DNA from 3 places in the Mesorhizobium sp. B2-4-12 genome. Region 2 is predicted to be linked to each of the others. Evidence: predicted binding sites of a transcription regulator. Region 2 holds the regulator's gene; each other region holds the start of a gene.

Region 1 (7,453 bases), on a different contig from region 2:
CTTATCCTCGGCGCGACGGCGATTTTCCTGGCCCGTGAAAGCAAGGGGCTGCTCATCGGCGAGCCGGCTTCACCCGAAGTGCAGAGACGCGTGCTGGAGATCGTCCAGCAGGACCCCGCGGTGCAACGGGCGAACGGAGTCCTGACCGTCCACATGGGGCCGGAAGAGATCGTTGCCGGCCTCAGCATCGAGTTCGAGGACCATCTGACCGCACCCGAGATCGAAGCCTGTGTCGAACGCATCGAGGCGCGGCTGAAGAAGGAGATGCCGGAGATCACGCGGCTGTTCGTAAAACCCCAGACCACCGGCACCTGGGAGCAGCGGCGCCAGGCGATCGAGGCGGCGTCCGACTAAGGCGCGTCGCGTTGAACGAATTCGTGCGGCGGGTTTTAGATTCTTTGCTTTCCTGCCTATCGTTTTCCCAGAAGCGAGGTCACTTTTAGGCGACGTGCGTTGGCCTTGCACCAGCATTCCGCCATTGCCCCGCCACCTTCCTCCGCTAAGATCACTGAACTTTGGAGGAGCGACGATGAGGATCGACGGCGGGTGCCATTGCGGCGCCATCACCTATGAAGCGGAGGTCGACCCGGAGAAGACATCGATCTGTCACTGCACGGACTGCCAGCAACTGACCGGGACCGCCTTTCGCGTTACCGTTCCCGCGCCCGAGGATCACTACCGGATCACTCGGGGCACGCCAAGAATCTATATCAAGACCGGAGCAAGTGGCGCCAAGCGCGCCCAGGCCTTTTGCGGCGACTGCGGTTCGCATCTTTATGCGACGTCGGTCGGCGACGGTCCGAAGGTGTACGGGATCAGGGTGGGAACCGCGCGGCAACGCGAGGATCTCGTCCCGACACAACAGATATGGCATCGCTCGGCCCTGCGGTGGCTGCCGGAATTCAAGGTGACCACGATCGCGGAAGAGCGGTAGCCGCTCTTTTCGAAAATCGTATCCAAGGACCTGCAAGCATGTGCTAGGCTGTGCGCCATGGACATGGTGGGTGATCGTCATGCTCGAAACCGACAAGGTTTTTTCCGGCTCGATTCCGGAAAACTACGACCGCTACATGGTGCCGTTGGTTTTCGAGCCGTTTGCCACGGATCTTGCACGGCGAGCGGGGGCCTTGTCGCCCAGCGCCGTTTTGGAAGTCGCGGCGGGCACCGGGGTCGTCACCCGCGCATTGGCGCCAAAACTGCCCCCTGGCGCCAGTTATGTCGTGACGGACCTCAACCAGCCGATGCTCGACTATGCCGCTTCGCGACAGGCTCCCGACGGCCGTATCCAATGGCGCCAGGCCGATGCGCTGGCGCTGCCGTTTGAAAATGCGGCTTTCGATCTCGTTTGTTGCCAGTTTGGGGCGATGTTCTTTCCCAACCGCCTGTCCGCCTATCGTGAGGCGAAGCGGGTCCTGAAACCCGGTGGGTATTTTCTGTTCAACGTCTGGGATCGCATCGAGGAAAATGTGTTTGCCGATGATGTGACCAATGCGCTGGCAAGGATTTTTCCGGACGATCCGCCGCGCTTTCTGGCACGCACGCCACACGGCTATCACGATAAGGCATTGATCCGCAGTGAGCTGGAGGACGCCGGTTTCTCCCAAGTGGTGATCGAGACGCGAGCCGAACAAAGCCGCGCATCCTCGCCGCGCATCCCGGCCGTCGCCTATTGTCAGGGAACCGTTCTTCGCACCGAAATCGAGGCCCGGGATCCAGGAAAACTGGACGCCGCCACGGATTACGCTGCATCGGCGATTGCCGACAGGCATGGCAGCGGCGAGGTCGCCGCCAAAATCCAGGCACACATCGTCATGGCTGTGGTTTAGGTATCGGGAATTATCCGTACGCCACTTCGGGATGAAGCCGTCGAGCGGTTCAGCGTTCACTGCAATCGTTGACCCGCTCTGGCTCCGAGTTCTTACGCAATTCGGGACGGACAACCGCCATGCACTTTTCCTGGAATTGCTTTAGCTCTGTGTTCTTGCGCAATTCCGGACTGAAAACCGCTACGCACTTTTCCTGGAATTGCTTTTAGTCGTCGCCTTCGACGACCCGCAGCCTGAGCTGTCCGGTCTTTGAATCGGCGACGCGCGGACCGGAGTCGAGTTTTGCGGCCGGCGCCCGTGACGGCGTCTCCTGGCCGGCATCGCCATCGGCCTGCGCGCCGAACTCCAGCGCCTCGATCTTCTGGCCACGTTTGGTCACTTTCGAGGTCGAGACGAGGATATCGTCTATGTCCTTGGCAGATTGGCCGAAATGGACCTGCAGCTTGCGCACGCGCTCGTCGACACGCGCGACATCCTCCATCAGGCGGATCACTTCGCCCTGGATCAGATGCGCCTGTTCGCGCATGCGGGCATCCTTGAGGATCGCCTGGATGACCTGGATCGACAGCATCAGCAGGGACGGCGAAACGATGACGACGCGGGCGCGGTGCGCCTTGTGGACGATCGCCTCGAAATTCTCGTGGATCTCGGCGAATACCGATTCCGACGGCACGAACATGAAGGCTGTGTCCTGCGTCTCGCCCTGGATCAGGTATTTTTCCGATATATCGCGGACATGGATCTCGATATCGCGGCGGAAGGCCTGCGCCGCGACCTTCTGCAAATCGGCGCCATCGGCGGCGCGGATGGCATTCCACGCCTCCAGCGGAAATTTGGCATCGATGGCAAGCGACGGCGCGCCGTTCGGCATCTTCACCAGGCAGTCCGGCCGGCTGCCGTTCGACAGCGTCGCCTGGAATTCATAGGCGCCGTGCGGCAGGCCGTCGGCGACGATCGCCTCCATGCGCGACTGGCCGAAGGCGCCGCGCGTCTGCTTGTTGGAGAGGATGGCCTGCAACTGCACGACCTGGCCGGCGAGCGACTGGATATTGCCTTGCGCGGTGTCGATGACGGCCAGCCGCTCCTGCAGCTTCGCCAGGCTCTCATGCGTTGATTTGGTCTGCTCGGTCATGGTCTGGCCGAGGCGGCCGGTCATGGCGTCAAGCCTCTGGCCGATCGACTGCGTCAGCTCCGCCTGGCGCGCGCCGAACACTTCGGCGATGGCGCCCATGCGCCCCTGCATTTCGGCCTGGGCCTGCAATATGCCGGCCATGCGCGCCTCGGCGTCGCGGGCGTGGTCGGCGGCTTCTGCGGCGGCGACCGCGCGCGCCTTGGCCGACCGCCACAGCGCGACGACGAGCGCCACGAACAGGCCGAAAAACAGCAACGCGCTGAAGGCCAGCGCGTGGCTGAGCGTGATTGTCGAGGCGCCAAGCCGTGCGACGGGCTCCGAAAGGGTGGTGCTCAGGTCATTCATGTGGACAGCATAGCCGATTCGGCCTGATAGCACAGATCAAAACGTGAACGGGGCTCGGGCGCACCGGTTGACGCCATTCCTGCGAGGTCTTAGGTGGAACGCCATGCCGATCAAGCCGCTCATCATTCTTCCCGATCCGATCCTGCGCCAGGTCTCCAAGCCGGTGGAACGCGTCGACGCGCCCCTGCAAAAGCTGGCCGACGACATGCTGGCGACCATGTATGACGCGCCAGGCATCGGACTGGCGGCAATCCAGGTCGGCGAACCGCTGCGCATGCTGGTGATCGATCTGGCCAAGGAAGACGAAACGCCGGCGCCGCATGTCTTCATCAACCCAGAGATCCTGGATAGCGCCGATCAGCGCTCGGTCTACGAGGAAGGCTGCCTGTCGATCCCCGACTATTACGCCGAGGTTGAACGCCCGGCCTCCGTGCGGGTGAAATATCTCGACCGCGACGGCAAGCTGCAGGAGATGGAGGCCGAAGGGCTGATGGCGACCTGCCTGCAGCACGAGATCGACCACCTCAACGGCGTGCTGTTCATCGACCATATCTCGAAGCTGAAGCGCGATATGGTGGTGAAAAAGTTCAAGAAGCTCGCCAGGGACAAGGCGCCGGGCAAGTTGGTGGGATAGGGGGAAATGCCCCTTCGCGTCATCTTCATGGGCACACCGGAGTTCTCGGTGCCGACGCTGCGCGCCATCGCCGAAGCCGGGCATGAAATATCAGCCGTCTATACCCAGCCGCCGCGTGCCGCCGGACGGCGTGGGCTGGAGTTGACGCCGTCGCCGGTGCAGCGCGAGGCCGAGCGGCTGGGTATCGCGGTGCGTACGCCGACGTCCCTCAAGGGCGAGGCCGAGCAGGCCGCTTTCCGTGACCTGCGGGCCGATGTCGCGGTGGTCGTGGCCTATGGATTGCTGCTGCCGAAGGCGGTTCTGGAGGCGCCACGGCTTGGTTGCATCAACGGCCATGCATCGCTTCTGCCGCGCTGGCGGGGTGCCGCTCCCATACAGCGCGCCATCATGGCGGGCGACCTGGAAACCGGCATGATGGTGATGCGTATGGAAGAGGGTTTGGACACCGGACCGGTGGGATTGGTTGAAAAATGCGCCATCGACCCCGATATGACAGCCGGCGATCTGCATGATCGGTTGATGTGTGTCGGTGCTGCCCTGATGGTGGGAGCGCTGGCCCGGCTGGAAAAGAACACCCTTACATTTACCGCGCAAGCGGCGGAAGGGGTGACTTACGCCAGAAAAATCGATAAATCCGAGACGCGCATGGACTGGACTCGGCCGGCGGCCGAGGTCCACAACCACCTTCGTGGCCTGTCGCCCTTTCCCGGCGCCTGGTCCGAGATTGACATTGGCGGCCGCCCGGAGCGGCTGAAACTGCTTCGCTCGACGCTATCTGAAGGCGTATCGCTTTCGGAAGATTTGGGCGAGTCGGGAGGAATTCTCGATGACCGTCTGACGGTCGCCTGCGGGACAGGCGCGATCAGGCTGGTCGAAGTTCAACGGGCGGGCGGAAGGCCCGCCGCCGCGTCGGAATTCCTGCGCGGAGCCAAGATCGAAAAAGGAATGAAGTTCTCATGAGCATGATGTCGATACGCGCGGCGACGCCGCGGGATCGCGAGGCTATCCGCCTCGTCGAGGAACACGCTTTCGGCCAGCAGTCGGAAGCAGGGCTGGTCGATGCGCTGGTGACCGGCGGCGATGCCGTTGCCGAACTGGTGGCGGAAGAGGATGGCCAAGTTATCGGCCACATCCTGTTTTCGCGCCTGTTCGTCCAGAACGGCGGCAAGCGTTTCGCGGCCGTGGCGCTGGCGCCGCTGGCGGTGGAACCTTCGTTCCATGGCAGCGGCATTGGCGGCGCGCTGATCCGCGAGGCGCATATCCGGCTCAAGGATGCCGGCGAGACGCTGGCCGTCGTGCTGGGCGATCCGGCCTATTACGGCCGTTTCGGCTACAGCCACGCCCGCGCCGAGAAGTTCGAGAGCGAGTATCAGGGCGAGGCGCTGCAGGCGCTGGCCTGGGGTGACGCTCCGGAGGCCGGCAGGCTGGTCTACGCCCCGGCCTTCACCGCTCTCGCCGCATAGCGCAGTCCACCGTTTCACGGAAACGGCGAACTGCTCTGCGTTTTTGTTCAAACGCAATCCCGGACGGAAAACCGCTTCACACTTTTCCTGGAATTGCTCGAGGCGAGAGCTCTGGTCACAAATGCCGCGTTTTCGCCTCGACATCGAATATGACGGCAGCCGGTTTGCCGGCTGGCAGCACCAGGCCGATCAGCCTTCCGTGCAGCAGGCGATCGAGCAGGCGATCGAAAAATTTTGTGGCGAGGCAGTCCGGCTGCGCGCCGCAGGCCGTACCGATGCCGGCGTGCACGCCACCGCGCAGGTGGCGCATGCCGACCTCGCCAAGGCATGGCCTGGCGACAAGGTGCGCGATGCCGTCAACGCCCATCTGCAGGCCGCCGGCGCACGTGTCGCGATCCTGAGGGCGGTGGCCGTCTCGGACGATTTCGACGCGCGCTTCTCGGCCACCGGCCGTCACTATCTCTACCGCATCCTCAACCGGCGTGCGCCTTCGGCGCTGGAAAAGGGCAAGGTGTGGTGGGTGCCAAAGCAGCTTGATGCCGGCGCCATGCACGAAGCAGCGAAGATCCTGCTCGGGCGGCACGACTTCACCACCTTCCGCTCGACGCAGTGCCAGGCCAACAGCCCGGTCAGGACGCTGGAGCGGCTCGATGTGAGCCGGACGGGCGACCTGATCGAGGTGCGGGCCTCGGCGCGTTCCTTCCTGCACAACCAGGTGCGCTCCATGGTCGGCTCGCTCAAGCGGATCGGCGAGGGCGGTTGGACCGTCGGCGACCTCAAGGCGGCGCTCGAGGCACGCGACCGCGCCGCCTGCGGCCAGGTGGCGCCGCCCGACGGGCTTTTCCTGATCGGGGTCGACTACCCCAACCAGAGTCCGGAAGACTCTACCCCCGGTTGAGTCTGGAAGGCTCTCTCTCCCCGGGTATCGGAAGGCTTTACCCCCGGGTAAAGTCGGCTCTATCCTGGAACGAACCCCGACAAGCTCTGAGCACCGACATCGTCCGGTACGGTGATGCCAAGCAACATCTGCAGCCCGAACAGCACCAGCAGCGAGGCGGTGAACATGCCGACGAAAACGGCGGTGCCGACCGCCGCGCCCCTGCCGATCGTCGCATTGGTCATGCGCCAGGTCAGCACCATCGACAGGGAAAACAACAGCAGCGACACGAGGCTCGATACCTGGTTTGCCGACGACAGGAAAAGCCTGATCAGCGCCGAGGGCAGCATCAGCCAGGCGGTGATGGCCGAGGCCCAGTTGCTGGCGACGACATAATGGACGAAGCGGCCGCCAATGCCGGCACGCGGCGCGACCAGAGCGAGCGCGACCAGCGGCAGCACCCAGGAGCCTATATCGACCGTCGCCAGGCGCACCAGCATGCTGAAGCGACCCGCGAAGGCATCGGGATCACCGATCTCATTGGCGATGCCGACCCAGCCGACGATCAGCGCCGGTGTCGCGACAATGATGGCGAAGAAGGAATTCCAAAACCCGTCCGCCGACAGGTCGAGCAGTCGCAGGCCATCGGCCTTGCCGAGCATCAGCCGCCAGGCACCGGTCAGCGAAGCTTGGGTTTCGTCCGCTGAAAGCATGCTCAGCCCTGCCCGAACCAGTCTTCAATAAAGCGTTGGTAGATTTGGGTCAGCGTTTCGAGATCGGCAATGGCGACGCGCTCGTCGACCATATGCATAGTCTTGCCGACCAGGCCGAACTCGACCACCGGGCAATAATCCTTGATGAAGCGCGCATCCGATGTGCCGCCCGAGGTGGACAGTGCCGGTTCCTTGCCGACCACAGCCTTGACCGAGCCGCGCAGCGTTTCGACCAGCCTGTCGTCGCGGGTCAGGAAGACATGGCTCGGCCGGTCGCGCCAGACAAGATCGTAGTCGACCGGCGTCTTCTTGCCTGACCGATACTTCTTGCGCTTGGCAGCCTGATCGAGGCGGTTGTGGATTTCGGCCTGGACGGTCTCGGCCGTCCAGGTGTCGTTGAAACGGATGTTGAAGGTCGCTGTCGCTTTGGCCGGGATGACATTGGTGGCCGGGTTGCCGACAT
Region 2 (7,453 bases):
ACGCACCGCGGTCCCCTTCTCGGTCCTGAAGAACATGTAGAGCGCGAGGAAGACGAGGAGCGCGAGAAGGCCGGCAACAACGATCTTGCTGACCGGAAAACCAGGCCGCGCGAACGGCACCCAGTCGAACACAGTGGGCGAGCCGAAGACGGAGAGATTGGACTTGCCCATGATGCGCAGGTTGATGCTGTAGAGCATCGTCATCATCAGGATACCCGCAAGAAGCGTGTGGATGCGGAAGCGCAGATGGATGAAGGCGGTACAGCAACCCGCCACAAAGCCCGCTGCGACGGCGACCGCGATGGCTGTCAGCGGCGATGCACCGGCTGCAAGAAGCACGCCACAGACGCAGCCGCCCAGCGGAAAGGCGCCCTCGCTGGTCAGATCCGGAAAATTCAGCATGCGAAACGGGATCATGATCCCGAGCACGACAAAGGCCAGGATCAGGCTCTGCGCCAGTGTGACCGGGATGATCGCGACGAAGCTCGTCAGAACGTCCTGGATAAAGCTCATGGTGATCAGCTCGCCAGCAACATGCGATCGGTCTTGACGGAAAAATGGCCGATCAGATCTGCAACCGTGACCGCCGATTTCTCCTCGCCGGTGACTTCCAGCCTGATCCGGCCCGCGTCGAGCATGATCACCCGGCTGCCATGGTCGACGGCATGTTGCATATTGTGGGTCACCATCAGCGTGGTCAGTTTCAGCGCATTGACGGCGCGCACCGTCGCCTGCATGACGATTTCGGCCGTGCGCGGGTCGAGCGCTGCCGTATGCTCGTCGAGCAGCAGCAGGTCCGGCGATCCGCCAACCGCCATGATCAGCGACAGCGACTGCCTCTGCCCGCCCGAAAGCAGGTCGACGCGTGTGTCCAGGCGGTTTTCAAGGCCGAGACCCAGTATGGACAAGCGCTCCTTGTAGGACGCAAGCCGGGTGGCGTTCAGCCCTTGCCGCAAGCCGCGTTTGTGGCCGCGAAGGTCAGCCAACAACATGTTCTCCGCCACGGTCATGCTGGCGGCTGTGCCGCGCATCGGATCCTGGAAGACGCGCGCCAATTTTGCCGCGCGCTTGTGCACCGGCATGTTTGTCACATCGGTGCCGTTGATCAGGATCCTGCCGGAATCGAGGATGAGAGCTCCGGAAATGGCGTTGAGCATGCTGCTCTTGCCGGCCCCATTGGAGCCGATGACGATACCGAACTCGCCCGTGGCCAACGACAGGTTGAGGCCGTCCAGCGCGACCTTCTCGTCGGCCTGGCCCTTGTAGAACACTTTGCGCGCGGATCGGATCTCGAGCATCGTTCCTCCCACAACTGAAGGGTGACGGCGCCGACGCCGTCACCGCTGCAGCCCAACGTCAGTCGACGATGCAGCCGCAATCGGCCATCGAAGCGGGTATCTCGATGCCGAACGCGGCCATCGCCTTGCGGGAGATCGTTGCCATGTGGTCCTTGTAAGCTGGACGCGACGGCGCGATCGTCTTCGGATCCTTGCCCTTAAGGATTTCGGCGGCGATGTTGCCGGCATTGACGCCAACCTGCGTGTAGTTGACCGCGAAGCTTGCCGGTACGGTGCCGTTGCGGACCGCGCTGTCATCGGAGTTGACGACCGGGATTCCAGCCTGACGAGCGGCTGCGGAGACAGCGGCGATCGCCGGCTGGATCAGGTTCGAGGCCGGGCCGTAGATCACGTCGGCCTTGCCGGCGAGCGAAGCGATGCGTTGCTGGATGTCATTGACGTTGTCGATGCCGACCTCCACGACCTCGAAGCCGGCCGCGGGTGCCGCCGCCTTGATCTTTTCGATCAGGGCAACGTCATTGGCCTCGCCTGGATTGTAGGGCACGCCAAAGCGCTTGGCGTTCGGCAGCAGCTTCTTGGTGAAGGCCATCACCGCGGCGACATCCTGCAGATCGCTGGCGCCGGTCATGCCTTCGTCTCCGGAGTCCCATGACGGCACCAGCTTGGCCGCGACCGGATCGGTGACCGCGGCAAAGACGATCGGAATGTCGGATCCTGCGAGCGCCTTCTTGGCGATCTGCGAGACTGGCGTGGTGATGGTGTAAATCAGCTTGGGCTGCTCCGCCTGCAGCTTGGCGATCATCTGCGGCACAAGCGATGCGTCGAAATTGGTATGGCTCTCGGTGTAGACGACGTCCTTGCCCTCGACGAAGCCGTTGTCCGTCAGCGCCTTCTTGAAACCGGCTATGGCGGCATTCAACTGAGGATGCTCTCCGAAATTGGCTATGCCGATACGAATCTGATCAGCCGCGGCGCTGCCGGCGCTGACCATCAAGGCGCCTGCCAGGGCCAATCCTGACAGCCATTTCGACTTCAACATCATTTCCTCCCAGATTTGATTAGCGCCGCTTAAAGACGGCACATCAGGCGATCATGGTCAGTCCGCCGGTCCATGTCAAACATTATATATAATTCTTGCCATGCACCGCCATGATATATAATTTTCCGAGCCTGACGATGGACGGACTGCGATGCAGGATCAGAATAGTTCCACAAAGACGGAGGCGGCCTATCAGCTGCTGCGGCGCGATATTCTGACGACGCGCCTCATGCCGGGTGCGCCGCTCAAGTTGAGTGCGCTGCGCGGCACATATGGCGTCGGCTGGACGCCGCTGCGTGAAGCATTGTCTCGGCTTGAAGCCGAGCGCCTTGTCACTGCCATCAGCAATCGCGGCTTTGCCGTCGCTCCCGTGTCGCGGGCCGAACTCGAGGACCTGGCGCGCGCGCGGATGGTTGTCGAGATGCCCCTGTTCCTGGAATCGATGGAAAAAGGCGACAGGCAATGGGAAGATGCCGTTGTCACCGCTCATTACCGGCTCTCTCGCTGCAAGACCGCGGTTGACGACCCCTCGGATGCGGCCGTCGATCAATGGGACGAAAGCCACGAGGCCTTTCACGCGGCGCTGCTGAGTGCTGCGACGTCCAACTGGCTGCTGCGATTCCGCTCGACGATCGCGGATCAGCTGCGGCGACATCATCGTTTTCTCGGCCTGGCGCCGACTTTGCGGGCAGCGGCCGGCCTCAAGCATGGCTATGGAGAGGCCATGGACGCACTGCGCGAGGCGATCGCGATCGAGCATCACACCGCGATCATGGAGGCGGCGCTCGATCGTGATGTCGAGCGGGCAAAGGCATTGATGACGGCGCATATCGGCTACACGCTGCACGTCTATGTTCACAGCGAAGACAGCAGCGCCAACAACTACACCGCACGCGCCGGCAGCCTGAAAGCGGTTTCCGGATGATTTCGGCGCTTCCGCGCCGTCCGACGCTTACACACGGATCCATCCCCCAAGCGAGCTGGCGAACGTTGGCGTTTTGGTTTCGTTTCGTTCCGCTGGGATGACACTGGGCGACTCCATAAATCCGCCCCGTGCGCCTTTCAAACGACTGAAGCCAAACCTCAACAAGGGGTGGGCCACAGGCCATTAACCAAAACGATTTCAATGCGTGTGTCCGGGGCAGAAATCGTCGGTAAGCGTCGGTTGCCGTTTGTTGCCGGCGGCAAAAATTTCGAACCCCTTAACAAATTCACTAAACTTTAAACGGTTGCGGAACACAACTGGAACAGATAGTGTTTGTTCTGGGTTTGTTTTTCGATTCCGATTCAGACCCTTCGTTCAATGCCTTGGGGGCCGCCATGCTGACGCGCAAGCAACATGAACTGCTGATGTTCATTCATGAACGGCTCAAGGAAAGCGGCATCCCGCCTTCCTTCGACGAGATGAAAGAGGCTCTTGATCTTGCCTCCAAGTCGGGGATCCACCGCCTGATCACGGCGCTGGAGGAACGTGGCTTTATTCGGAGACTGCCCAACAGGGCGCGCGCACTGGAGGTGCTGCGGTTGCCGGATTCGATCGCGCCCGGCCTCAACGCGGCAAAAAAATTTTCGCCAAGTGTCATCCAGGGCAGCCTCGGTCAGGGCAACCTTGGTCGCCAGATCAAGCCGGCGCCGTCGCGCTTGCCCGCGGCCGGCAATGACGACGATGCGGTTCCCGCGGTCTCGATCCCGGTGATGGGCCGTATCGCCGCCGGTGTGCCGATCGATGCCATCCAGCATCAGACGCATTCCATCTCGGTCCCGCCTGACATGATCATGGGCGGCGAGCACTATGCGCTGGAGGTCAAGGGCGACTCGATGATCGAGGCCGGGATCTTCGATGGCGACACGGTCATCATCCGCAACGCCGATACAGCGAGCCCGGGCGAGATCGTCGTGGCGCTGGTCGACGAAGAGGAAGCGACCCTGAAACGGTTCCGCCGCAAGGGAGCTTCGATTGCCCTTGAAGCCGCCAACCCGGCCTACGAGACCCGCATTTTCGGGCCGGACAGGGTCAAGGTGCAAGGCAAACTCGTCGGGCTGATCAGGCGCTACTGAGCAGGCACTGGCGCGCTGGTATTGTCAGGCTTTTTATAGGGCGGCAGGCCCCTCGCCTCGCGCGAGAATTTGCGCTGTTCATGCCAGGGACGGTATGGCCTGTCGACGGCGAAGCTGACGATTGGTGGGCCAGTCGCCGATTGGCGGTCGAAGAAGACCGCAGCACTCCCTTTGCGAGCGAGTTGCCGTTTGGTGACGACGAGAACCAGCGGGTTATGGCAGGCGTCATAGCCAGTCGCGTCGTTGACGACGATCACGTCGGCGAAACCGCAGGCTTTCCAGGTATCCTTGCGGTCTTCGACATGCGCGATAATCGCTCCGGACGGGTGCCTGGCGAGGCAGACGCCGTCGGTGCAGTAGAACGGTGCCCCCGGCGGCAGGTTTACGGCATCGGCAATGGCGAACTGCCCGTCTGTCTTGTTGAACACCTCCGGCACGACGATGCTTTCGGATACCAATGCACGTTTCCAGTTGTCGACGGTGAATTCGTTCGGGCGTGCCCGGCTGACCGCGAGTTCGCCACCGCCGATCGGCACCGCGACCAGCCGGGCATCTTCCGAGATCAGCACATCGGGCGTGCGCGTATCCGACACAGTCAACAGGCCGGCAAGCGCGAACGGGAGTGCGGCGAGCCGCAGCCATGTCGTCGCCATCGTCGCGATGACCAGGGCGACCGTCACCAGCAGCACGGATTGCTGGGAAATCAGCCCGACCGCATCGACAGGAGAGCGTTCCGATATCCACGCCGATATGGCGATCATTGCCGTCAGGCCCTTGCCCATCAGGTAAAGGGATGGCGCATCCAAGCCGAACGGCATGAGCAACGCGCTGGCGACGGCCAGGAACATCACGACCGAAACGATCGGCATGACGGCCAGATTGGCGAACAAGCTGAGTGGCGATACACGCTGGAAATGCCAAATGGCAAACAGCGCCGTGGCGCTGCCGGCAATAATGGATGTCATTGCCACGCCTCCTGTGAGCGCGACGAGTTTGCCCATGAGAAAACCGGCCGGTGTTCGTCTGGGCGGAGGCGTTCTGATCTTCCTCGCGCGATAATCCGCCCAACCGGCATAGGCGCCGACCAGGGCAGCGGTCGCGGCGAACGACATCTGGAAACTCGGTCCGACCACTTCATGCGGCGAGACCAGGATAACGGCGACCGCCGAGATCGCCAGATTGCGCATGGTCAGAGCCGCGCGATCGAACAGAACCGCGATCAGCATCACCGCCAGCATGATGAAGCTGCGTTCGGCGGCAACGACGATGCCCGAAATGACGAGATAGGCAGCGATCGAGAACAGCGCTGCGGCGGCCGCGTATTTCTTCACCGGCCTTCGTGCGGAAAAATCTGGAAACAGCGCGAAGGCGCCGCGCAGCAGACCCATGACCGTGCCGGCGACCAGCGCCATATGCAGTCCGGAAATGGATATGATGTGATAGATGCCGGTTCGCCGCATCGCCTCGTTGATTTCGTCGGGAATGCCGGCGCGCACGCCGACGATCAGTGCCGCTGCGATCTCGCCCTCGGCGCCGCCGACGATACCTGTGATGCGGCCAGCGATGGATTGGCGGGCATTTTCCACCGCAGAGGACAGGCGAGCCGAAAGCGGCATGTCATCGTCCTCGGCTGTGACAATCCTGGGATTGCCGAGAAAAAACCCGCTGCCGCCGATGCCGGCGAAATAGCTGTCGAAGGAGAAATCATAGCTGTCCGGCCGCACCGGACCGGTCGGCGGCAAGAGTTTGGCATAGCCTGATATCAACGAGCCGGCGGTCAATTCCCGCGGTATCTTGCGTGCCGAAAGCCGGACCCTTTCCGGCGCATAGCGCAGTTTCGGCCGGGCGGTGGACGTCACGTCAATGGTCAGCCGGATGCGGCCGGTCTCCATCCGATCGAGCGAGACGACGCGACCCGTCACTTCAGTCGAAATCTCCGAGCCCAGCATTCGTGTTCCGGCCCGCCATGTTTCGACCTTCGCCGCGAGCAGGCCCAGCGCGCACAGCAGCATCGCCGTGAAACACAGATGGGTTTTTGGCCAGGAACGCGACGCAAGCGCACAGAGCGCCGTCAGCACGACGACCGCTACAGGCTTGGCAAAATCAGGCTCCGCCGCCAGCGAATAGTAGCCGATCGCTCCGGCGGCCAGACAGACCGGCACCAGCAGAAAGGCGATGCCCCGGTCAAGTTCCAGTTCCGCCGCCTTGGCCACGCCATGGCGCAGGCGAGGCAATGATGTCAGGCCGAATTGCCGGCGCACGCGCGCAATCCTGCCTGCGGCAGGCGATAGACTTGGTGCAGGGATATCCGCCTGCGGCGGCCGGGTGCCCGGCGCGGGCACGAGGGGCGTAGGTGATGGCAACGGGATAGCCGGATGCGTTGCAAACAAGGACCGTTCGCTGACGCCAGCAACAGCGTCCTCGCCCTGATCCGAGCCCCGGCCTCGTCCAGCCATCGGGTCTGCCCCTTGCACCCCTGTCGCCCTATGGTACATGAACCCGCGACGCGCGAAAGTCCGCGCAACCCAACCCCGCTTCAGATGGTTTCCAAGAATTTCATGTCCGACAAGGTCGTCACCCGTTTTGCCCCCTCGCCCACCGGCTATCTGCACATCGGCGGCGCCCGCACGGCGCTGTTCAACTGGCTCTATGCCAAACACACTGGCGGTACGATGCTGCTGCGCATCGAGGACACCGATCGCGAGCGTTCGACCGATGCGGCGACGGCCGCCATCCTGGACGGACTCTCCTGGCTCGGTCTTGGCTGGGACGGCGACGCTGTCTCCCAATTCGAGCGCGCGCCGCGGCATCGCGAGGTGGCCGAGGAACTCGTGCGCCTGGGCAAGGCCTACTACAGCTACGAGACGCCTGCCGAACTGGAGGCGATGCGCGAGGCAGCGCGTGCCAAGGGCCTGCCGCCACGCTACAACGGCCAGTGGCGTGATCGTGATCCGTCCGAGGCGCCTCCCGGCGTCAAGGGCGCAATCCGCATCAAGGCGCCAACCGAGGGCGAGACGGTGGTGCACGACCGTGTCCAGGGCGAGGTGCGATTCCCCAA
Region 3 (7,453 bases), on a different contig from region 2:
AGTCCGCGCAGAAAATTCGAGATCGAGAGGGTCGTTTCGGCTGCCAAGGTGGAACTTTGCAGCGCGTGGCGCAGGCGCAGGATTTCGACGCCAACGGTGACACCGGCTATGCTGCCGTCCAGAACCGCATCGCCTTTTTTTCCAATGCGCTGCGTCTGCGACATCAGTTGATTGACCCGATCATAGGCGAGACTCTCGAAAGCGGTACGTCTTGGCACACGCTCATGCAAGCAGAGGCGCGCCAGGTCTTCGCGCATCACACGCACGATGCGGTTGACGAAGATCCACGGATCGGAGGGCAACACAACGATGAAAACACCGATTGCCAGCAGGATGCCAACCAGGATCGATGCGCAACCCGCCAGGAAAGGGCCGGGATCATAGGTCATCGCCTGATGCGGGCTGAGGAAAGCCAGAAAATTGATGGCAAAGGCCGTCGCCACGCCAACATAGCGCGGATTGGCCATCGCCAGCGCGGCAGGCACCAGGATCGGCACGACGAAGATCGTGAACCAGCCGAAGCCGGGCAAGGCGGGCAAGGCGATCTGACCGACAACGAAGGCAAAGGGCAGGGCCAGCAAGGTGCCCTTGAAAAAGCCCCAGGCCACTTGCACGGGATCGGGGCGGGCGGCGAACAGGCTGGAGACGACGGAGACCAGGATGACCGTGCCCGCGGCTTCCGACCATTTCGTCGTCAGCCAGAAGGCCGCGACCAGCAAGGTGGCGAGTGCCGCGCGCACAGCGTTGCGCGAGGCCGCATGGTAGTCGCGGTGTACCACCAGCGCCGGCTGCTTGCGCACACGGGCGGCGCGCGGGGCTGGCGCACGCAACGCGTCGAGGCCGCGCAGCACCTGCTTCAAGGCTTCCGCGAAATCGGCGGCGATGGTCAGGCGAGTGATGGTGCCGAGCCTCTCATCACCTTGCCCATCCGGCATGTCCGGCATCTGCCGTGCCTTGGCGGCGATGGTATCGAGCCGCACCACCCACGGCGTGGTGTCCTCGAGAGCGCCTGGTTTGCCTGCGAGTTCCCTGACCAGGGTATGCAGGTCGGCGCGCACGGGAATGAGCGCCGCGTTCTTTGGCGCGGCATGGGCATGCAGTGCGCGCGCGGCCGACAGAGCGGACAGAAGCTGGCCGATGGTGCGCCGGACCGGATGCGCGCGGGTCGCCAGGCTCGGCGCCTCCAGCCTTGCATAGACGCGCATTTCACCAAGTATCTCCGCTTCGGCGATCAGCTTTCGGTGAAGATCGGCCAAGACCGCGCTGTCGCGGCCGGAAAATGCACCGCCCGCATAAATGGCAAGGTCGAGAATGGAGCGCTTCAGCCTTTCGATGATGGCATCGCCCGCCAGCTTCGGCAGGATCAGCCGGCTGGTCACGCCGGCGCAGACTATGCCCAGCACGATTTCAGCGCAGCGTGCGACCGCCAGATCGACCACGAGATGGGGTTGGCCGAAAGCCGGCAGGCCAATGATCATCGCGGTGTAGCCGGCAAGCGCCGCGCCATAGGCCTCGGGATTGCGCAGCAGCGACGAGACGAAGGTGCTGATGCCGATCCAGACGGCAAGCACGGTCACCAGCAGCCACGGATTGGAGCCGAAGACCGTGGTGATGGCGATTGACGCTAATCCGCCCGCCAATGTGCCGAGCAGGCGGTAGAAGCCTTTGGCCAGCACCATGCCCGCGACCGGCTGGGCAACGATGAACACCGTCATCATCGCCCACTGCGGATGGTCGAGCTTGAGGGCGTAGGCGGCCAGCAGCGCGATCAGGCCGGCCGAAACGGTTCTAAGGGCGAAGATCCAGTCCGAGCGCGTGGGTCGCGTCAGGTCGGCGAACCGTGTCCCGAGATAATCTTTCAGCCGCGCCCCGATCACATGTTCGACTCCGTACCCGCACGGACAAGGTAGAGCAGGGGGCGCTCAGATATCCAGCACTTCCGTTTCGGCGAATTCGGCACGTTCCTGGATGAAGCGGAAGCGAGCCTCCGGCTTGGTGCCCATCAGCGCGTCGACCGCGTCCTTGGTCGCCGCCTCGGCATCGATCACATCGACCCGCAGAAGCGTGCGCTTCCTCGGATCCATGGTGGTCTCCTTGAGCTGCGAGGCCATCATTTCACCCAGGCCCTTGAAACGGCCGAGCTCGACCTTGCCGCGTCCGGTGAATTCAGTGCGCAGGAGCTCGTCCTTGTGCGCGTCGTTGCGGGCATAGGCCACCTTGCCACCTTGCCTGATCGAGTAAAGCGGCGGCACCGCCAGATAGAGGTGACCGCCACGCACCAGCGCCGGCATCTCCTGATAGAAGAAGGTGATCAGCAGAGAGGCGATGTGGGCGCCGTCGACGTCGGCGTCGGTCATGATGATGACGCGGTCGTAGCGCAAATCCTCGTCGCGATACTTGGAGCGCGTGCCGCAGCCGAGCGCTTGGATCAGGTCCGATATCTGCTGGTTGGCGGCCAGCTTGTCATTGCCGGCGCTGGCGACGTTGAGGATCTTGCCGCGCAACGGCAGCACTGCCTGGCTGGCCCGGTCGCGCGCCTGCTTGGCCGAGCCACCGGCGGAATCGCCTTCGACGATGAAGAGTTCCGCACCGGCGGCGGCGTTCTGCGTGCAGTCGGCGAGTTTGCCCGGCAGCCGCAGCTTGCGCACCGCGCTCTTGCGCGACACTTCCTTTTCCTGGCGGCGGCGTACGCGCTCGTCGGCGCGAGCGATCACCCATTCGAGCAGCTTCGAGGCTTCCTGCGGATTGTCGGCCAGCCAATGGTCGAAGGGATCGCGGATCGCGGTCTCGACGATCCGGATCGCCTCGATCGTCGCCAGCCTGTCCTTGGTCTGGCCAACGAATTCCGGTTCGCGGATGAACACCGAAAGCATGCCCGCCGCCGAGATCATCACGTCTTCCGAGGTGACGATCGAGGCGCGTTTGTTACCGACAAGATCGGCATAGGCGCGCAGGCCGCGCGTCAGCACGTTACGGAAGCCGGCCTCGTGGGTGCCGCCTTCGCCGGTCGGGATGGTGTTGCAGTAGGAATTGATGAAGCCGTCGCCGCCGAACCAGGTCACCGCCCATTCGAGCGAGCCATGGCCTCCTTGCCTGTCGCTCTTGCCAGAGAAGATTTCCCGCGTCACCTGAAATTCGTCGCCGAGCGACGCCTTGAGGTAGTCCTTGAGGCCGCCAGGGAAATGGAATTCCGCCTTGGCCGGCGTCTGATCCTTTTCCTTGATCAGCGAGGGGTCACAGGTCCAGCGGATCTCTACACCGCCAAACAAATAGGCTTTCGAACGCGTCATGCGGTAGAGCCGCGCCGGTTCGAACGCCGCGCCCTTGCCGAAGATCTGCTCGTCGGGATGGAAGCGGATCCTGGTGCCGCGCCGGTTGTGCACTTCACCGAGATGCTCAAGGCCACTCACCGGAATGCCGCGCGAAAAGCGCTGGCGGTAGAGCTGCCGGCCACGCGCGACCTCGACCTCGAGATGGTCCGACAGCGCGTTGACGACGGAAACGCCGACGCCATGCAGGCCGCCTGACGTCTCATAGACCTTCGAGTCGAACTTGCCGCCCGAATGCAGCGTCGTCATGATCACTTCGAGCGCGGGCTTCTTGTATTTCGGATGCGGGTCGACCGGGATGCCGCGGCCATTGTCGGTGACGGTGAGAAAGCCATCGGCCGAGAGTTCGACATCGATGAAGGTGGCGTGGCCGGCAACCGCCTCGTCCATTGAGTTGTCGATGACTTCGGCGAACAGGTGGTGCATGGCCTTGTCGTCGGTGCCGCCAATATACATGCCTGGCCGACGACGCACCGGCTCCAGACCTTCCAGCACCTCGATATCGGCGGCGCTGTAGCCCTCGCTGCCGTCCTTGGACGCCGCCGGGCGTTTTGCCGCCTGGACCAGCGGATCCGCCGGGCGCGCGGCCGCCCGAACCGGCTGCGGCTGCTTGTCCATATTGGCGAAGAGATCGTTGTTTTCGTCCATGCCTGCCATAGAGTCCGATGCTGCGAATCACCCGTCGATACTGCCACGCTTTTCAGCGCCAAGCGACGGAGGTTCCTGTTACGTTCGGGGGTCTAGCCCCTCTTATCCTAAAACCATTCGATAACCAAGCGGCCGGAAATAGATCAAATGCGGCCGTGCGGGATACCTGATTCTTTAACAATGCCGCCTAGCGTGAGCCCAACATAACAAGAAACTGCGGGCATCAGGGGTTTCGGCGTGAAGGGCAAGGCCATAACGATGATCGGCATCGCCGCCGTTTTCGGCGCGATCTCGATCTTTGCCGCGGATTTCTGGGTAAAGAGCCAGGCCAAGGCCGATGTCGGGGAAAAGACGGCGTCGATCGCCACTCCAGCGCCGCCCAGGATCGAATTCAAGACCATCGTCGTGGCGAACGCGCCGTTGCGTTACGGCATGGAGATCGACCGCGCCAAGCTCAGCGAAATTCCGTGGCCGCAGGATTCCCTGCCGCAGGGCGCCTTTGCCACCGTCGACGGATTGCTCGGCGAAGGCGGCCGCGTGGTGCTGTCACCGATCGAGGTCAACGAGCCGGTGCTGCTGGCCAAGCTGTCGGGACCAAACGGCCGTGCGACGCTCTCCAACATGCTTGCGCCCGGAATGCGGGCGGTCACCATCCGGACCGACGAGATCGCCGGCGTCGGTGGCTTCGTCACGCCGGGCGACCGGGTCGATGTCGTGCTGACACGCGATGCCGGCGCAATCCAGGAAGTGGCCAAGAATGCCCAAGGGGCTGCAGGTTCGACCGTCACCTCCGAAATCGTCGTCGCCGATGCCAAGGTGCTCAGCGTCGGCCAGGGCGCCGACGAGCGTCAGACGACGCCGCAGGTGGCCAATTCCGTGACCATCCAGGTGACGACCGATGGCGCGCAGAAAGTGGCGCTTGCCCGCACCGTCGGCACGTTGTCGCTGTCGCTGCGGTCGGCCAGCGAAGGCGGTGACGGCAATGGCGGCGTCACCACCATTTCCTCCTTCGGCGGATCGGTGGCGTCCAAGACCGAGGCGGCGGCCGGCTCGCTGTTCGACGCGGTGGCCAAGGAGCCTGAGAAGCCGACATTCAAGACGGTCATCGTGACACGCGGCACACAGGCCGAGGAATATCAGGTTCCTTCGCGGGACCAGAAATAAAGGCCGGTGGGGACCGGACGAGACGGGACAATGTTGATGCGTACGCTATATCGAATGACGGCTCGGCGGCACTTCGTGCGCGCCTTGGCGATGGTCGCCTCGCTGGCCGCGAGCGGAGTGCTCGCTTTACCCGGCGCCGCCAGGGCGGACAACGATGTCGTCTACGTCTCGTCGACCAGGAATGCATCGATCAAGGTCGCCAAGGGCAAGCCCAAGACGATCATGACGAGTGCTGCCTTCTACCAGATCGTTATCGGCGATCCGGAGATCGCCAACGTCAATCCACTGACCGACAAGTCTTTCTATGTGCTCGGCAACAATCTCGGCACCACCGGTATCGCGCTGTTCGACGACAAGAAGCAGCTGGTCGGCACCATCGACATCGAGGTGACGCTCGACACCGACCAGCTGGCGAGCACGATCCGCGCCAGCGTGCCGGATGCCAAGATCAAGGTCGGCTCGGCCAATGGCCGTGTCGTGCTGTCGGGCGAGGCGGATGACGCGGTCGCCGCCGAAAAGGCAAACAAGATCGCCACCCGCTTCTCCGGCAAGGAAGAAGTGATCAATTCGGTCAACATCTCATCGTCGCAGCAGGTCCAGCTCAACGTCCGCTTCGTCGAGATCAACCGCCAGGCAGGTCAGGATCTCGGCGCCAAATACAGCGCCAACTTTGCCTACGGCTTTGGTGGACGCGATGTTTCGCTTGACCCCGGGGCGGTGCCGGCGGCAGGAACCGGTGAAGCCATCGGCCGGCTGCTGTCCAACGGCGTCTCGATCGACATCGCCATCAAGGCCCTGGAAGAGCGCGGCCTTGCCCGACGCCTCGCGGAACCAAACCTTATTGCCCGGTCCGGCGAGACGGCGAGCTTCCTGGCCGGCGGCGAATTTCCGATCCCGGTTTCGGAGGACAATGGCAAGATCTCGGTCAGCTACAAGAAATATGGCGTCAGCCTCGACTTCACGCCGACCGTGCTCAAGGACGGGCTCGTGAGCCTCGACATCGCGCCGGAAGTATCCTCCATCGATGCGTCGGCCTCCTACAATATCGGCAACATTTCGGTGCCCGGTTTCATCGTTCGCCGCGCCAAGACGTCGGTCGACCTGAAGAACGGCCAGAGCTTCATGATCGCGGGACTGCTGCAGTCGCAGAACGACATCACCACCTCGCGCATTCCAGGCCTCGGCAAGATGCCGGTGCTCGGACCGCTGTTCTCGTCTAAATCGTATCAGCGGCGCGAGACAGACCTCGTCATCATCGTCACGCCCTACCTGGTCAAGCCCGTCGATCCGTCGAAGAAGATGGCCGGGCCGACGGACGGCACTCAACCGGCCAGCAACGTCGACTACTTTCTCAACAACACCGAGGAGGTGAAGGGGGCGAACAACGGCCGTGCGCTGGCGTTGGCCGATGGCAGCGCCGCGCGGACGGCCACCACGGTCGGTCATTTCCTCGACCTGCCGAAGGATTGAAGCGATGCGTGTGATCCTGAGAGCAAGCATCGCGTTGCTTCTTGCCGGTATCGCCGCCGGCTGCACCAGCGACGACTATGTGCGCAGCGAAGGTCCGACGACAGGCGCCGGCGAAGCGCAGGCCGCCAACACGGTCATGCAGATGGTCGATCCGTGGAAGTACGGTGTCCAGAACACCAGACTCCTCGTGCCGGCCAAGCGCGGTGATGCCGCCCCCGTCACATCCGATCAGGCGGCTGGCGCGAAGACGGCGCAGACAAGCACAAGTGACTGATTCAGGCGGGCAACTGATTCAGGCGGGCAACTGATCCAGGCGGGGATCGACTTCACAGGCGGCGAGAATGGCAAACGGCATCAAGACCAAGAAGATCCTGCTCGTATCGACGGACAGCACCTTCGTGCAGGACACACGCACCGCATTCGCCGCCTCCGAGGTCATCCAGCTCTCGACGGTGGAAAAGAATGTCACCGAATTGCGCGGCGAGATCCAGGAAACCGACTTCGGCGCCATCATCGTCGATATGGACGCGGCGAAGCTGGAGGAGATCGAATCGCTGCAGCGCGTCATGCGCAGGCTGGAGGGCAAGGCCCCGGTGGTCGTCGTCACCCAGGAGTTCAACGCCGCCGCCGTCCGCATCCTGGTGCAGCTCAAGGTCGCGGACTTTCTCGTCAAGCCGATCACCACGGCCGACCTGGTGCGATCGGTCGTGCGGGCACTGCAAGGGCCGGGGCGCGAGGAAAACACCGAGTCGCAGATCTACACCTTTATGCCGGCCGCGGGCGGTGTCGGCACCACGACGTTGGCGCTGCAGACGGCATTCCAGCTGCATCACTCGGTGACG

The links. The regulator LexA, encoded in region 2, represses DNA repair genes until DNA is damaged. The targets are predictions, from matches to a motif close to TGTTCNNNNTGTGTTCNG.
Region 1: a site for LexA is predicted at 3,336-3,353, ahead of FJ934_RS12240 (DNA recombination protein RmuC). Genes of this name have one in related genera too.
Region 3: a site for LexA is predicted at 4,048-4,065, ahead of parE (DNA topoisomerase IV subunit B). Genes of this name have one in related genera too.

What each region holds. Positions count from the first base shown of each region.
Region 1 covers NZ_VFVC01000016.1:58,399-65,851, reverse strand. Annotated here, with positions in the region: gene FJ934_RS12255 (cation diffusion facilitator family transporter) at 1-354, shown strand, start outside; gene FJ934_RS12250 (GFA family protein) at 530-934, shown strand; gene FJ934_RS12245 (methyltransferase domain-containing protein) at 1,014-1,826, shown strand; gene FJ934_RS12240 (DNA recombination protein RmuC) at 2,032-3,303, opposite strand; gene def (peptide deformylase) at 3,407-3,937, shown strand; gene fmt (methionyl-tRNA formyltransferase) at 3,944-4,897, shown strand; gene FJ934_RS12225 (N-acetyltransferase) at 4,894-5,400, shown strand; gene truA (tRNA pseudouridine(38-40) synthase TruA) at 5,522-6,298, shown strand; gene FJ934_RS12215 (transporter) at 6,358-6,990, opposite strand; gene dapE (succinyl-diaminopimelate desuccinylase) at 6,993-7,453, opposite strand, start outside.
Region 2 covers NZ_VFVC01000002.1:127,102-134,554, forward strand. Annotated here, with positions in the region: gene FJ934_RS01950 (ABC transporter permease) at 1-513, opposite strand, end outside; gene FJ934_RS01955 (ABC transporter ATP-binding protein) at 519-1,298, opposite strand; gene FJ934_RS01960 (ABC transporter substrate-binding protein) at 1,357-2,337, opposite strand; gene FJ934_RS01965 (GntR family transcriptional regulator) at 2,489-3,262, shown strand; gene lexA (transcriptional repressor LexA) at 3,658-4,395, shown strand; gene FJ934_RS01975 (ComEC/Rec2 family competence protein) at 4,389-6,851, opposite strand; gene gltX (glutamate--tRNA ligase) at 6,954-7,453, shown strand, end outside.
Region 3 covers NZ_VFVC01000019.1:50,176-57,628, reverse strand. Annotated here, with positions in the region: gene FJ934_RS13635 (FUSC family protein) at 1-1,877, opposite strand, end outside; gene parE (DNA topoisomerase IV subunit B) at 1,923-3,977, opposite strand; gene cpaB (Flp pilus assembly protein CpaB) at 4,215-5,141, shown strand; gene FJ934_RS13620 (type II and III secretion system protein family protein) at 5,172-6,611, shown strand; gene FJ934_RS13615 (hypothetical protein) at 6,616-6,885, shown strand; gene FJ934_RS13610 (response regulator/pilus assembly protein) at 6,953-7,453, shown strand, end outside.